2 regions of the Variovorax sp. Soil_C_12 genome follow, and region 2 is predicted to be linked to the other one. Evidence: riboswitches for the same ligand, from Rfam matches in the RefSeq annotation. Region 2 holds a riboswitch; the other holds the start of a gene.
What was found. Region 2 has a riboswitch for glycine ahead of gcvT (glycine cleavage system aminomethyltransferase GcvT). Riboswitches for the same ligand answer to the same signal wherever they lie in the genome.

Region 1: another riboswitch for glycine. It lies ahead of AC3A6X_RS26415 (D-amino acid dehydrogenase); the one in region 2 lies ahead of gcvT (glycine cleavage system aminomethyltransferase GcvT).

Annotation. Positions count from the first base shown of each region.
Region 1 is NZ_JBDGIO010000012.1:47,688-52,968, forward strand. Features, by position in the region: gene AC3A6X_RS26400 (MFS transporter) at 1-899, opposite strand, end outside; gene AC3A6X_RS26405 (hypothetical protein) at 923-1,765, opposite strand; gene AC3A6X_RS26410 (helix-turn-helix domain-containing protein) at 1,887-2,621, shown strand; glycine riboswitch at 2,694-2,797, shown strand; glycine riboswitch at 2,802-2,907, shown strand; gene AC3A6X_RS26415 (D-amino acid dehydrogenase) at 3,000-4,268, shown strand; gene AC3A6X_RS26420 (LysR family transcriptional regulator) at 4,272-5,153, opposite strand.
Region 2 is NZ_JBDGIO010000005.1:359,412-364,692, reverse strand. Features, by position in the region: gene gcvP (aminomethyl-transferring glycine dehydrogenase) at 1-218, opposite strand, end outside; gene gcvH (glycine cleavage system protein GcvH) at 265-636, opposite strand; gene gcvT (glycine cleavage system aminomethyltransferase GcvT) at 686-1,858, opposite strand; glycine riboswitch at 1,895-2,007, opposite strand; glycine riboswitch at 2,024-2,122, opposite strand; gene AC3A6X_RS16475 (hypothetical protein) at 2,141-3,052, opposite strand; gene AC3A6X_RS16470 (hypothetical protein) at 3,266-3,838, opposite strand; gene AC3A6X_RS16465 (TRAP transporter large permease) at 3,895-5,172, opposite strand; gene AC3A6X_RS16460 (TRAP transporter small permease) at 5,169-5,281, opposite strand, start outside.

The sequences.
Region 1 (5,281 bases), on a different contig from region 2:
CACAGCAGCGAGCCGATGCCGATGCCGATCGAGAACACCACTAGCAGCAGCGAGGCGACCTGCTCGTTGCCGTGCAGCACCTCCTTGGCGAAGCTCGGGAACTGGCTCAGGAAGACGGCGCCGAAGAACCACATCCACGAGATGCCCAGCAGCGAGCGGAACACCACCAGGTTGCCGTGCGCGAGCCGCAGGTTGCGCCAGGTCTCGCTGACCGGGTTCCAATTGACCACCAGGCCCGGATCGGTCGCCGGCGTCGGCGGGATCGCCTGCGCCACGCCCCGCCCCACCAACGCCAGCAGCAGGCAGGCCACCGCCACCGTCGTATGACCGATGCCCGGGAGCGCGACCAGCAGGCCGCCCGCCACCTGCCCCAGCAGGATGGCGATGAAGGTGCCCATCTCGACCATGCCGTTGCCGCCGGTGAGCTCGCGCGCATCGAGCACCTGCGGCAGGTAGGCGAACTTGACCGGCCCGAAGAGCGTCGAGTGCAGCCCCATCAGGAACACGCACGCCAGCAGCAGCACCGCGTCGGCGCGCATGAAGCCCCAGGCCGCCAGCACCATGATCGCGATCTCGAGGTTCTTGACGAAGCGGATCATCTTCGTCTTGTCGTACTTGTCGGTGAGCTGCCCAGCCGTCGCCGAGAACAGCAGGAAGGGCAGGATGAACAGCGCGCCGATCGCCAGCCCCGCCATGGCCGGCGGCATCCAGCCCAGCTGCAGCTGGTAGGTCACCATCACCGTGAAGGCGAACTTGAACAGGTTGTCGTTCGCCGCCCCCGCGAACTGCGTCCAGAAGAAGGGCGCGAAGCGCCGCTGCCCGAGCAGGGCGAACTGGTTGGCGTGCGCGTTCGGCGCGGGCGCGCTGGCTGCAACGGAGGCGTCGGCGGATGTCGTCATTCGAAACGCCCTGGCGGGCTCCTTCAGGCCGTCACCGCGGCCGCGCCCGGATTGTGCCGCAGCGTCTGGCGGCCCATGGCCTGCAGTGCGTGCAGCACGGGCAGCGCCGCCAATGCCGCCGTCAGGTGCTTGAGGCTGTGACCGGCCAGCAGGTGGTGCGTCGCCTCGTAGATGGCGCGGTCCGACAGCTCGAACAGTTTGGCCAGCGCGTAGAAGAAGATCACCCAGCCCAGCCGCAGGCCGATGGCGCCCTGCGCGGGCCGGGTGAGCGCCAGCACGAGCACCAGCAGCATGCCGCCGAACTGGACCAGCGCCCAGGGCATCACGTTGCCCGTTTCCTGGCAGACGGCCACCGCCAGCAAGCCTGCGCCGAGCACGAACCAGGCCGCCGGCCAACCGGCACGCGCGCTCACCCGCTCGCAGACGGCGCACCCGATCAGTCCGGCGAAGGCCACCGTCATCCCGGCGCGGTCCGCCGCGAGACGCAGGGCGTCGGGTTGCAGGTGGTAGAAGGCCGAGCCGGCGGCCGTGATGACCAGGCCGGCGAAGAACATCCAGGCGCAGTCGAGCAGGTTGACCGGCGGCTGGGCCACCGCGTGGTGCAGCGGCACCGCGTCCTGCACGTGCTCGTGCGCCTGGTCGTGCCAGTGGAGCCAGCGCAGGCCCCAGACGCCCAGCGCGGCGAAGGGCAGGTTGCTCAGCACGTCCATCGCGTGGGGAAGGCCGAACCAGTCGCGCTCGTCTGCAAAGGGAACGCCGCCCATCCCCGGCGACGGCAGAGAGGGCCCGGCGACGGCCAGCAGCAGAAGCAAGGCGAAGAAGAAGAGCAGAACACGTTCGCGGCGGGAGAGGAGCGTGAGGGGCATGGCGGTTCCCGGTGAGAGGTCGGTGCGGCGGAATGTAGGTTGTCAACCTCCGGAGGAGCATCGAGAATCGATACGGAGTACTTTTTCACGCCCCCCGGTATCAAAAACCAATACCCGATCCATGAGCACCACCATCGACCTCGTCCAGGCTCTCAAGAACGAGCTGAAGACCGCCCACATGACCTATGCGGACCTCGCCAAGTCGCTGGACATGGCCGAATCCAGCGTCAAGCGCATGCTCGCCAAGGGCGACATGCCGCTCACGCGCGTCGATGCGATCTGTCGTGCGCTGAAAATCGACTTCGCCGAGCTGGCGCGACGCGTCGCCGATGCCCAGCCACTGCTCAAGGAGCTGACGCTCGAGCAGGAAAAGGCGGTGGTCAAGGACAAGAAGCTGCTGCTGCTGGCCATCTGCGTGCTGAGCCAGTGGACGCTGGAGCAGATCGTGGCCGCTTACCGGATCAGCGAGGCCGAATGCATCGGCTACCTGGCGCAGCTGGACCGCATCGGCATCATCGAGCTGCGACCGCTCAACCGCTACCGGCTCAAGCTCGCCAAGACCTTCCGCTGGCGCCCGCATGGGCCGGTGATGGACTTCTTCCGCGAAAACGTGGTGCTGGACTACTACCGCGGCGGCTTCGACGGGCCGGCCGAGGGCCTGCTGCTGGTGCATGGTTCGATCAGCAAGGGCTTGGCCCCGGCCTTCCTCGACCGCCTGCAGCGCGTGGCCCAGGATTTCGCGCAGCAGCACCAGACCGACCAGAAGCTCTCGCCCAAGGAGCGTGAGGGCTACACGCTGCTGCTGGGTATGCGCAACTGGGAGTTCGAGCTCTTCACGCGGCTTCGGCGGGCCTGAGGCGATCGAGATCGAGGCGGGTCAGGGCCCCGGCGACCGCGCTTGGTGACACGGGCCGGGCCGCCTACAATCCGCCCCACTGCAGGAGAGCGGGCCGCTGCGAGGCGGCCCCACCGAAGGCGCAAACTCCCATAAACGCTCAGGTCGGCTCGCAACCAAGGGCCTGTACTGCACCAACTGTCAAAGCCGTCTGGAGAGCCGTCGCACCACGCGACGCACCGAAGGAGCAAGTCCGCTGCGGGCGCAGCGGATGAATCTCTCAGGTACCGAGGACAGGGGGAGCGGCAACTCGGACGCGTGCGCCGGTTGCTTTTTCTTCTTCACGAGCTTCCATTGCTTTCGTCGCGTCCGAGCGTTGCAACCTGAAAGGTTCCTGCAATGCGCGTGATCGTTCTTGGCGCCGGCCTGCTCGGCGTCACCTCGGCCTATTACCTCCGCCAACTCGGCCACGACGTGACCGTGATCGACCGGCAGGCCACGGCGGCCGCCGAAACCAGCTTCGCCAACGGCGGCCAGATCTCGGTGAGCCATGCCGAGCCCTGGGCCAATCCCGGCGCACCGCTCAAGCTGCTGCAATGGCTGGGCAAGGAGGATGCGCCGCTGCTCTTCCGCCTGCGCGGCGACCTGCGCCAGTGGCTCTGGGGCCTGGCCTTCCTGCGCGAATGCACGCCGGCGCGCACCCGGCGCAACATCGAGCAGATCGTGCGCCTGGGCACCTACAGCCGCGAGCTGCTGCAGCAGCTGCGCCGCGACAAGGGACTGCAGTACGAGCAGCGCACCCAGGGCATCCTGCACTTCTACACGACGCAGAAGGAGTTCGACGGCGCACTCAAGCCGGCCGAGCAGATGCGGGCCCTCGGCTGCGAGCGCCGCGTGGTCTCGGCCGACGAGGCGGTGCGCATCGAGCCGGCGCTGGCCCACATCCGGCCCCAGCTGGCCGGCGCCACCTACACGGCCGAGGACGAGTCGGGCGATGCGAACCGCTTCGCGCGCGAGCTGGTCGCGCTGGCCGTGGCGGACGGCGTGCAGTTCCTCATGAGCCACACCGTCACCGCGCTGCGCGAGGCGGGCGGGCGCATCGACCACGTGGAGGCCACCGACAGCGAGGGCCGCTTCCAGCGCATCCGCGGCGACGCCGTCGTGCTGGCGATGGGCTCGCTGTCGCCGCTGTACGCCGCGCCGCTGGGCATCCGGCTGCCGATCTACCCGGCCAAGGGCTACTCGGTCACGCTGCCGGTGAAGGACGCCTCGAAGGCGCACCAGGTCTCGCTGACCGACGACGAATACAAGCTGGTCTTCTCGCGCTACACCTCGGAAAGCGGCGACCGGCTGCGCATCGCGGGCACGGCCGAGCTCAACGGCTACGACCGCGACCTCAATCGCGTGCGCTGCGAAGCCATCGTGCGGCGCGTGGAAGAGCTCTTCCCCGGTGCCGGCGACACGACGCGCGCGCAGTTCTGGACCGGTCTGCGCCCCGCAACGCCGAGCAACGTGCCGCTGATCGGCCGCACGCGCCTGCCCAACCTGTTCCTTAACACCGGCCACGGCACGCTGGGCTGGACCCACGCCTGCGGCTCGGGCCATTCGATCGCGCGCATCGTGAGCGGGCTGAAGCCGGAGGTCGACTTCGCCTTTGCCGGCGCCTGAGCCTCAGTCGCGCATCAGCGCCTGCATCAGCGTGCGCAGGATGACCAGCGCCGGCGCCTCGGTGCGCCGGCGCAGGGTCACGAGGCCGAAGCGCGCCACGCCGTCGAGCGGCGGATCCATCTTCAGCTCGACGAGGCCGGGTGCCGCCGCGCGAATCGCCAGCAGCACGGCGTCGCTCTGGCGCACCACCTCCACCAGGCTGGGGACCTCCTCGCATTGCAGCGTCACGCAGTGCGCGGGATGCGCCTGCGGCCCGTAGGCCTCGACCAGGGTGCGCGCCACCTCGTCGCTCAGCGGTGTGGAAGCGATCGGGTAGCGCTGCACCGCCTCGAAAGCCACGGCACGCAGCCGCGCGAGCGGATGGCCGCGGCGGCACAGGAAGGTACCGCGCATCTCGCGCACCAGGCCGAGCTCGAGGTCGGGCGCCGGCTCCAGCGAGCGCGCATCGACCACCAGCGCATCCAGGGTGCGCTCGCGCAGCGACTGCACGAGCAGATCGGTGCCGCCGCGCGCCACCGCCACGCGCATCCGCGGGTGGTGCTTCGCCATGTGCATGAGGAAGGGCGTCATCAGCATCGCCCCCGGCCCGGAGCCCATGCCGATGCGCACCGTGCCGCCCTCCCCTTCGCGCAGCCGCCGGCCGCTGTCGCGCAGCTCGTCAGCCTCGAAGACCAGGTGGCGCGAGCGGTCCAGCACCTCGCGGCCGAAGGCGGTGAGCTCGTTGCTGCGGCCCACGCGGTCGAACAGCGGCATGCCCAGCTCGTCCTCCAGCGCACGGATGCTGCGGCTCAGGGCCGGCTGGGTCAGGTGCAAGGCCTGCGCGGACTTGCTGAAGGAGCCCGTGCGGGCCAGCGAGATCAGATGCCTGAGTTGGACCAGCGTCATGGCGAAGGCCTGCGGGATAGCTGCATTGAACTCATGCTAATGCAGCCAACAATGCATTGGACGTTAGCAGTGGCCGCTCCTAGCATTCATCCGCATCCGGCAATCGCGCCGGCGCCCCACCCGGAGTC
Region 2 (5,281 bases):
CCGGCTTCGGTCACGGGCGCGGGGAGCTGCATCGGATGGCTGCGGCGGATGGCCGGCGGCACGATGCCGTCGATCAGCTCGGCGCGCGTCTTGGAGCCGACGGCGGCGAGCATGCGCGCCTCGTCCTCGGCCTCGATGCCGATGTGGCGGGCGATGAATTCGCCGGCATTCTCGAGATCGGCGAGGGTGGGCAGGGAGGGCAGGGAGGACTTCGGCATGGAGGGGCTCAGGGGAGGGGGAACAAACGCGGCGGCTGTCCGCTTTTCAGTTCTCTTCGGCGAACTTGTCGTAGGTGGTCTTGTCGAGCAGGGCGTCGAGCTGCGCGGGCTCGGTGATCTTCATCTTGAAGAACCAGCCTTCGCCTTCGGGCGCGCTGTTGGCCAGCGAGGGGTCGGCGCGCAGCGCCTCGTTGACTTCGGTGATCTCGCCCGCGACCGGCATGAAGACGTCGGCCGCAGCCTTAACCGACTCCACCACGCCGGCGACTTCGCCCTGGGCGTAGCCCTGGCCGACCTGCGGCAGGTCGACGAAGACCACGTCGCCCAGCGCGTCCTGGGCGTGCAGCGTGATGCCGACGGTGGCGTTGTCGCCCTCGGCGTTCACCCACTCGTGGTCCTTGGTGTATTTGATGGTCATGGAATGGCTCCTGGGGGAAGAGAAAGGGAAGGAAGAAAGAAAGGAAGAACTAGCCGCGCCAGTAGCGCGCGGGCACGAAGGGCAGGGTGCTGACTTCCATCGGCACCGGCTTGCCGCGCACGATGGCCTGCAGGCGGGTGCCGGGCTCGGCGTAGGCGAGGGCGACATAGCCCATCGCGACGGGCCGGTCGACCGTCGGGCCCAGCAGGCCGCTGGTCACCTGGCCGATGGGCAGGCCCTCGAAGGATTCGAGCAGCGTGCCGTCGCGCACCGGCACGCGCTCCAGCGCCACCAGGCCGACGCGCTTGCGCTTGAGCGTGTCGTGGTCGAGGCGGCCGGCCGTGCCGCTGTCGGCCGTGAGTTGCGCCAGCACCCGCGCCGCGCCGGGAAAGCCGCCCTCGCGCGCGCCGCCGCTGCGGCGCACCTTCTGCATGGCCCAGTTGAGCGAGGCCTCGACCGGGGTGGTCGTGGTGTCGATGTCGTTGCCGTAGAGGCAGAGGCCCGCTTCGAGGCGCAGCGAATTGCGCGCACCCAGGCCGATGGGCTGCACCTCGGGCTGCGTCAGCAGCAGCCGGGCGAGCGCCTCCGCGTCAGGTGCGGCGACCGAGATCTCGAAGCCGTCCTCGCCGGTGTAGCCGCTGCGGGTGGCGAAGGCCGCGATGCCGCCGATCTGCACCTTGCCGCCCGTCATGAAGACGAAGCGCTCGATGCCGGGCGACAGGCGCGCCAGCACGCCCGCGGCCTGCGGGCCCTGCAGCGCGAGCAGGGCGTGGTCGGGCAGGGGCTGCACCTGGCAGCGCTGGCCGATCTTCGCCTGGATGTGGGCGATGTCGGCGGCCTTGCAGGCGCCGTTGACGATCACGAAGATCGAATCGCCGCCCTCGTTGAAGAACATCAGGTCGTCGAGGATGCCGCCCTGGTCGTTCAGCAGCAGGCCGTAGCGCTGCTTGCCGGGCGCCAGGCCGATCACGTCGACCGGCATCAGGGTCTCGAAGGCGGCAGCGGCCTCGGGCCCGACCAGGCGCAGCTGGCCCATGTGCGAGATGTCGAAGAGGCCCGCGGCTGTGCGCGTGTGCTTGTGCTCGGCCATCAGGCCGGCGGGGTACTGCACCGGCATCGAATAGCCCGCGAAGGGCACCATCCGGGCGCCGAGCTCCACATGCAGGTTGTACAGAGGGGTCTTTTGCAGATCGTCGGGAGCAGAGGCCAAGGCACTCTCCATCAGGGGCAGTCCAGATCCATGGCAGCAAAGCCATGGGCCACCCCTGCTGTCCGCTTTACCTGAGAGATTCGCCCCACGATCGGGGTTTGCTCCTTCGGTGGACGGGCTTTGCCAAAAGCAAAGCGCCGCCTCTCTCCAGCAAGGAAACGCCCGAAAGAACGGGCGCCTCGTCAGTCCTTTTGCCTGAGCGTTCGGGCCCGTTCTTCGAGGGGCCCTGCGCCTTCGGCGGCCCCGCGCTGCGGGGCTCTCTCCTGACCGGGTCGAGTGTAAGGGAAACCGCGCCTACGACCGCTCCAGCCGCAGCCGCCGCAGCAGGAATTTCTCCCACAGCTTGTCCGAGAGGAACTGCAGGGAGCGCCGGACGTGCTCGCGCAAGTTGCGGGCATCGTAGGGCGAGCGGATGTCGGCGCCTGCCTGGCGCGCGCGCAGGCTCAGCATGTGTTCCGAGAGACAGCAGCGCGCCTTCATGCGCAGGTCCTCGAAGTTCTCGGTGCCGAGTGGGCTGGCCCTGTGCCATTCGTGGTCCCACTTGAAGCGGCGCCTCTTCTGCTCGCCCTCGCCGTCGTCGCTGATCAGCCAGGCGGACACGAAATCGACATACGCCTCGCCCACGTGGTCGCGGAACACGCCGCGGCCGGGCTCGAACTGCTCGTTCACCAGCGAATCCAGCAGCGCGTTGCCGGGCGAGAGCGTGCCCAGCCGGTGGCGCAGCGTGTTGTTCATCGCGAAGCAGTAGGTCGAGACCCATTCGAGCAGGGGCCCCATGGGGGTCATGGTCGAGCGCGGAAAGTCGTTGATCTCGCCGAAGAGCCAGGGCCCCGGATGCAGGGCGAGCTTGCGGATCTCGCCGCCGAAGCGCTCGAGCCGCCGTTCGCTCCAGGCGTGGTTGAGGGCCACCGTGTCGTTCGAGAAGATCCAGACGTCGGGCTGTTCGCCGCGCGCGAGGAGGGTCTCGATGCCGGTGTCCCAGCCAGAGAATTCGCGGTTGCTGTTGTCGCCGGTGACCACCAGGCCCTGCGCGGAGTCCGAGCCGGTCGCGCTTTCCGCGTGTACGGCGCTGGCGTTGTCGACGATCACGCTGGAGAAGCGGTCGCCATCCTGGGCCAGGCGGATTCGCAGCTTGTCCAGCACCTGGAGCGAACGCTCGCGGTGCTGGTCGCCGAATTCCAAGTGAACGAAACCGTAGCTTGTCATTTGCCTTCAGGGGAGAGAAGAAAAGAGAAGCGGCGGGTTGTCGCCCCATGCGTTCCTCGCCGGTTGCGGCCGCGTGAACATGTTACCGCCTGAATGCGGAAACGGCGACGCTGGCCGCGCGAAGCAGCCGCAACTCCCCAAGCCTATTCAGAAAGAGGGGTGCCGCGTGTCAGCCAAGGCGCCGTACCGGGGCCCATGCTGTAACCCTTGTTTTCAGTGCACGGCCTCCTCGGCCGGCAGCAGGCGCAGGATGCGGTCGCGGATCGAGCCAGCGCGCTCGGCGCCCGCGAGCTTCTCGATTTCGCCCAGCATGGCCTCGGCGACCGACAGCATCGATTCGCGGTCGCGCGACTCGCGCAGGGCCTCGCGGAACTGCCCGGCCAGCACCGGATCGCGGCGCACGAACATGCGCTCGCACAGATCGAAGAGGAACATGCGCGTGGTGGCGAGCGAACGCTTGCCGTCGAAGGTGTCGGCCGAGACCGCCGCCTGCGGGATGGCTTCGGGCGCCTGGCGTGCCGGCGCGGGCACCGCGGATCGCAGGGGCCGCGAGTCCAGCAGGTAGCCTTGCTGCACCAGATGCAGCGCCACGCGGCCGGCCTCGTCGCGGCCGCCGAAGAGCTCGCCGAAATCGGTGACCGAGCGCTGGCCGTCGGCCATCAGCAGCAGGGCGCGCTCGCGCTGGCCCAGGGTGCGGCGGCCCGGCTGCAGTTCCTGGCGCGCTTTCTCGGTCTTGATGAAGAACATGGGGATGCTGTGGCGTTCGGAATCGAAGCGCCGCAGCATCGGCCACGTGCATGACACCCCGGTGAAACCCGAAGGCTCAGGCCCTCATGCGTGAACTACTTCGCATAAACGAGGTCGCGCAGCCCCAAGGAGATGCCCGGCACGTAGGTGATGACCATCAGGCAGGCCAGGATCACCAGCACGAAGGGCACCAGGTGCGTGACGATGCGGTCCAGCGAGATGCGCGCCACCGTGCAGGCCGCGAACAGGTTGACGCCGAAGGGCGGCGTGATCATGCCCAGCGCCAGGTTGACCACCATCACCAGCCCGAAATGCACCGGGTCGATCCCGAAGTGCATCGCCACCGGCGCGAGGATGGGCGCCAGCACGATGATGGCCGCGCTGGTCTCGATGAACATGCCGATGACGAACAGCGCCGCGTTCACGCCCAGCAGGAACATGGCCGGCGACTGCAGCACGGCCTCGAGCCAGTGGCCGATGGCCTCGGGCACGCCGGCGCGCGTGATCAGGAAGGCGAAGAGGCCGGCGTTGGCGATGATGAACATGATCACCGACGACGAGATCACCGACTTGCGCAGCACGGCGTAGAGCTGCGGCAGCTTGATCTCGCGGTAGATGAGCATGCCGACGACGAGCGCATAGAGCACCGCCACCGCCGAGGCCTCCGTCGGCGTGAAGATGCCGCCGTAGATGCCGCCGAGGATGATCACCGGCATCAAGAGCGCCCAGCCCGCGCGCCAGGTGGCGACGCCCACGCCCAGGCGCCCGTCGCCGTCGTTCTTGCCCAGGCCCTTGACCTTGCAGTAGACGTAGACGAAGGCCATGAGCGCCAGGCTGATCAGGATGCCCGGGCCGAAGCCGGCGATGAAGAGCTCGCCGATCGACACCTCGGCGCTCACGCCGTAGAGGATCATCGGGATCGAGGGCGGGATGATCACGCCCAGCTCCGCGCTCGTGGCCTGCAGCGCCGCCGCGTAGCTGGTGGGGTAGCCGTGCTTGATCAGCGCCGGGATCAGGATGGCGCCGATGGCGAAGGTGGTGGCCACCGAGGAGCCCGACACCGCCGCGAAGATCATGCAGGTGAGCACGCAGGTCATGGGCAGCCCGCCCTGCACGCCGCCCACCAGGCTCTTGGCGAATTCCACCAGCCGGCGCGAGATGCCGCCGGTTTCCATCAGGTTGCCGGCCAGGATGAAGAAGGGGATGGCCGCGAGCGGAAACTTGTTGATCGCGTTGAACATCTCCTTGACGGAAATCAGCATGTTGGCGTTCGAGGCCTGGATGCCGACCACGGAGGCCAGGCCGATCGAGACCGCGACGGAGATGGTGAGTGCGAAGCACACCACCATCGTGGTGACCATGATCGGGGTCATTGCGCTGTCTCCAACTCTTGCCGCTGCGGGTCGAGCAGGTTGCCTACGATCCCGATCACGCTGAACAAGCCGCCGATGGGCATCGCCACATAAGCCCAGAACATCGACA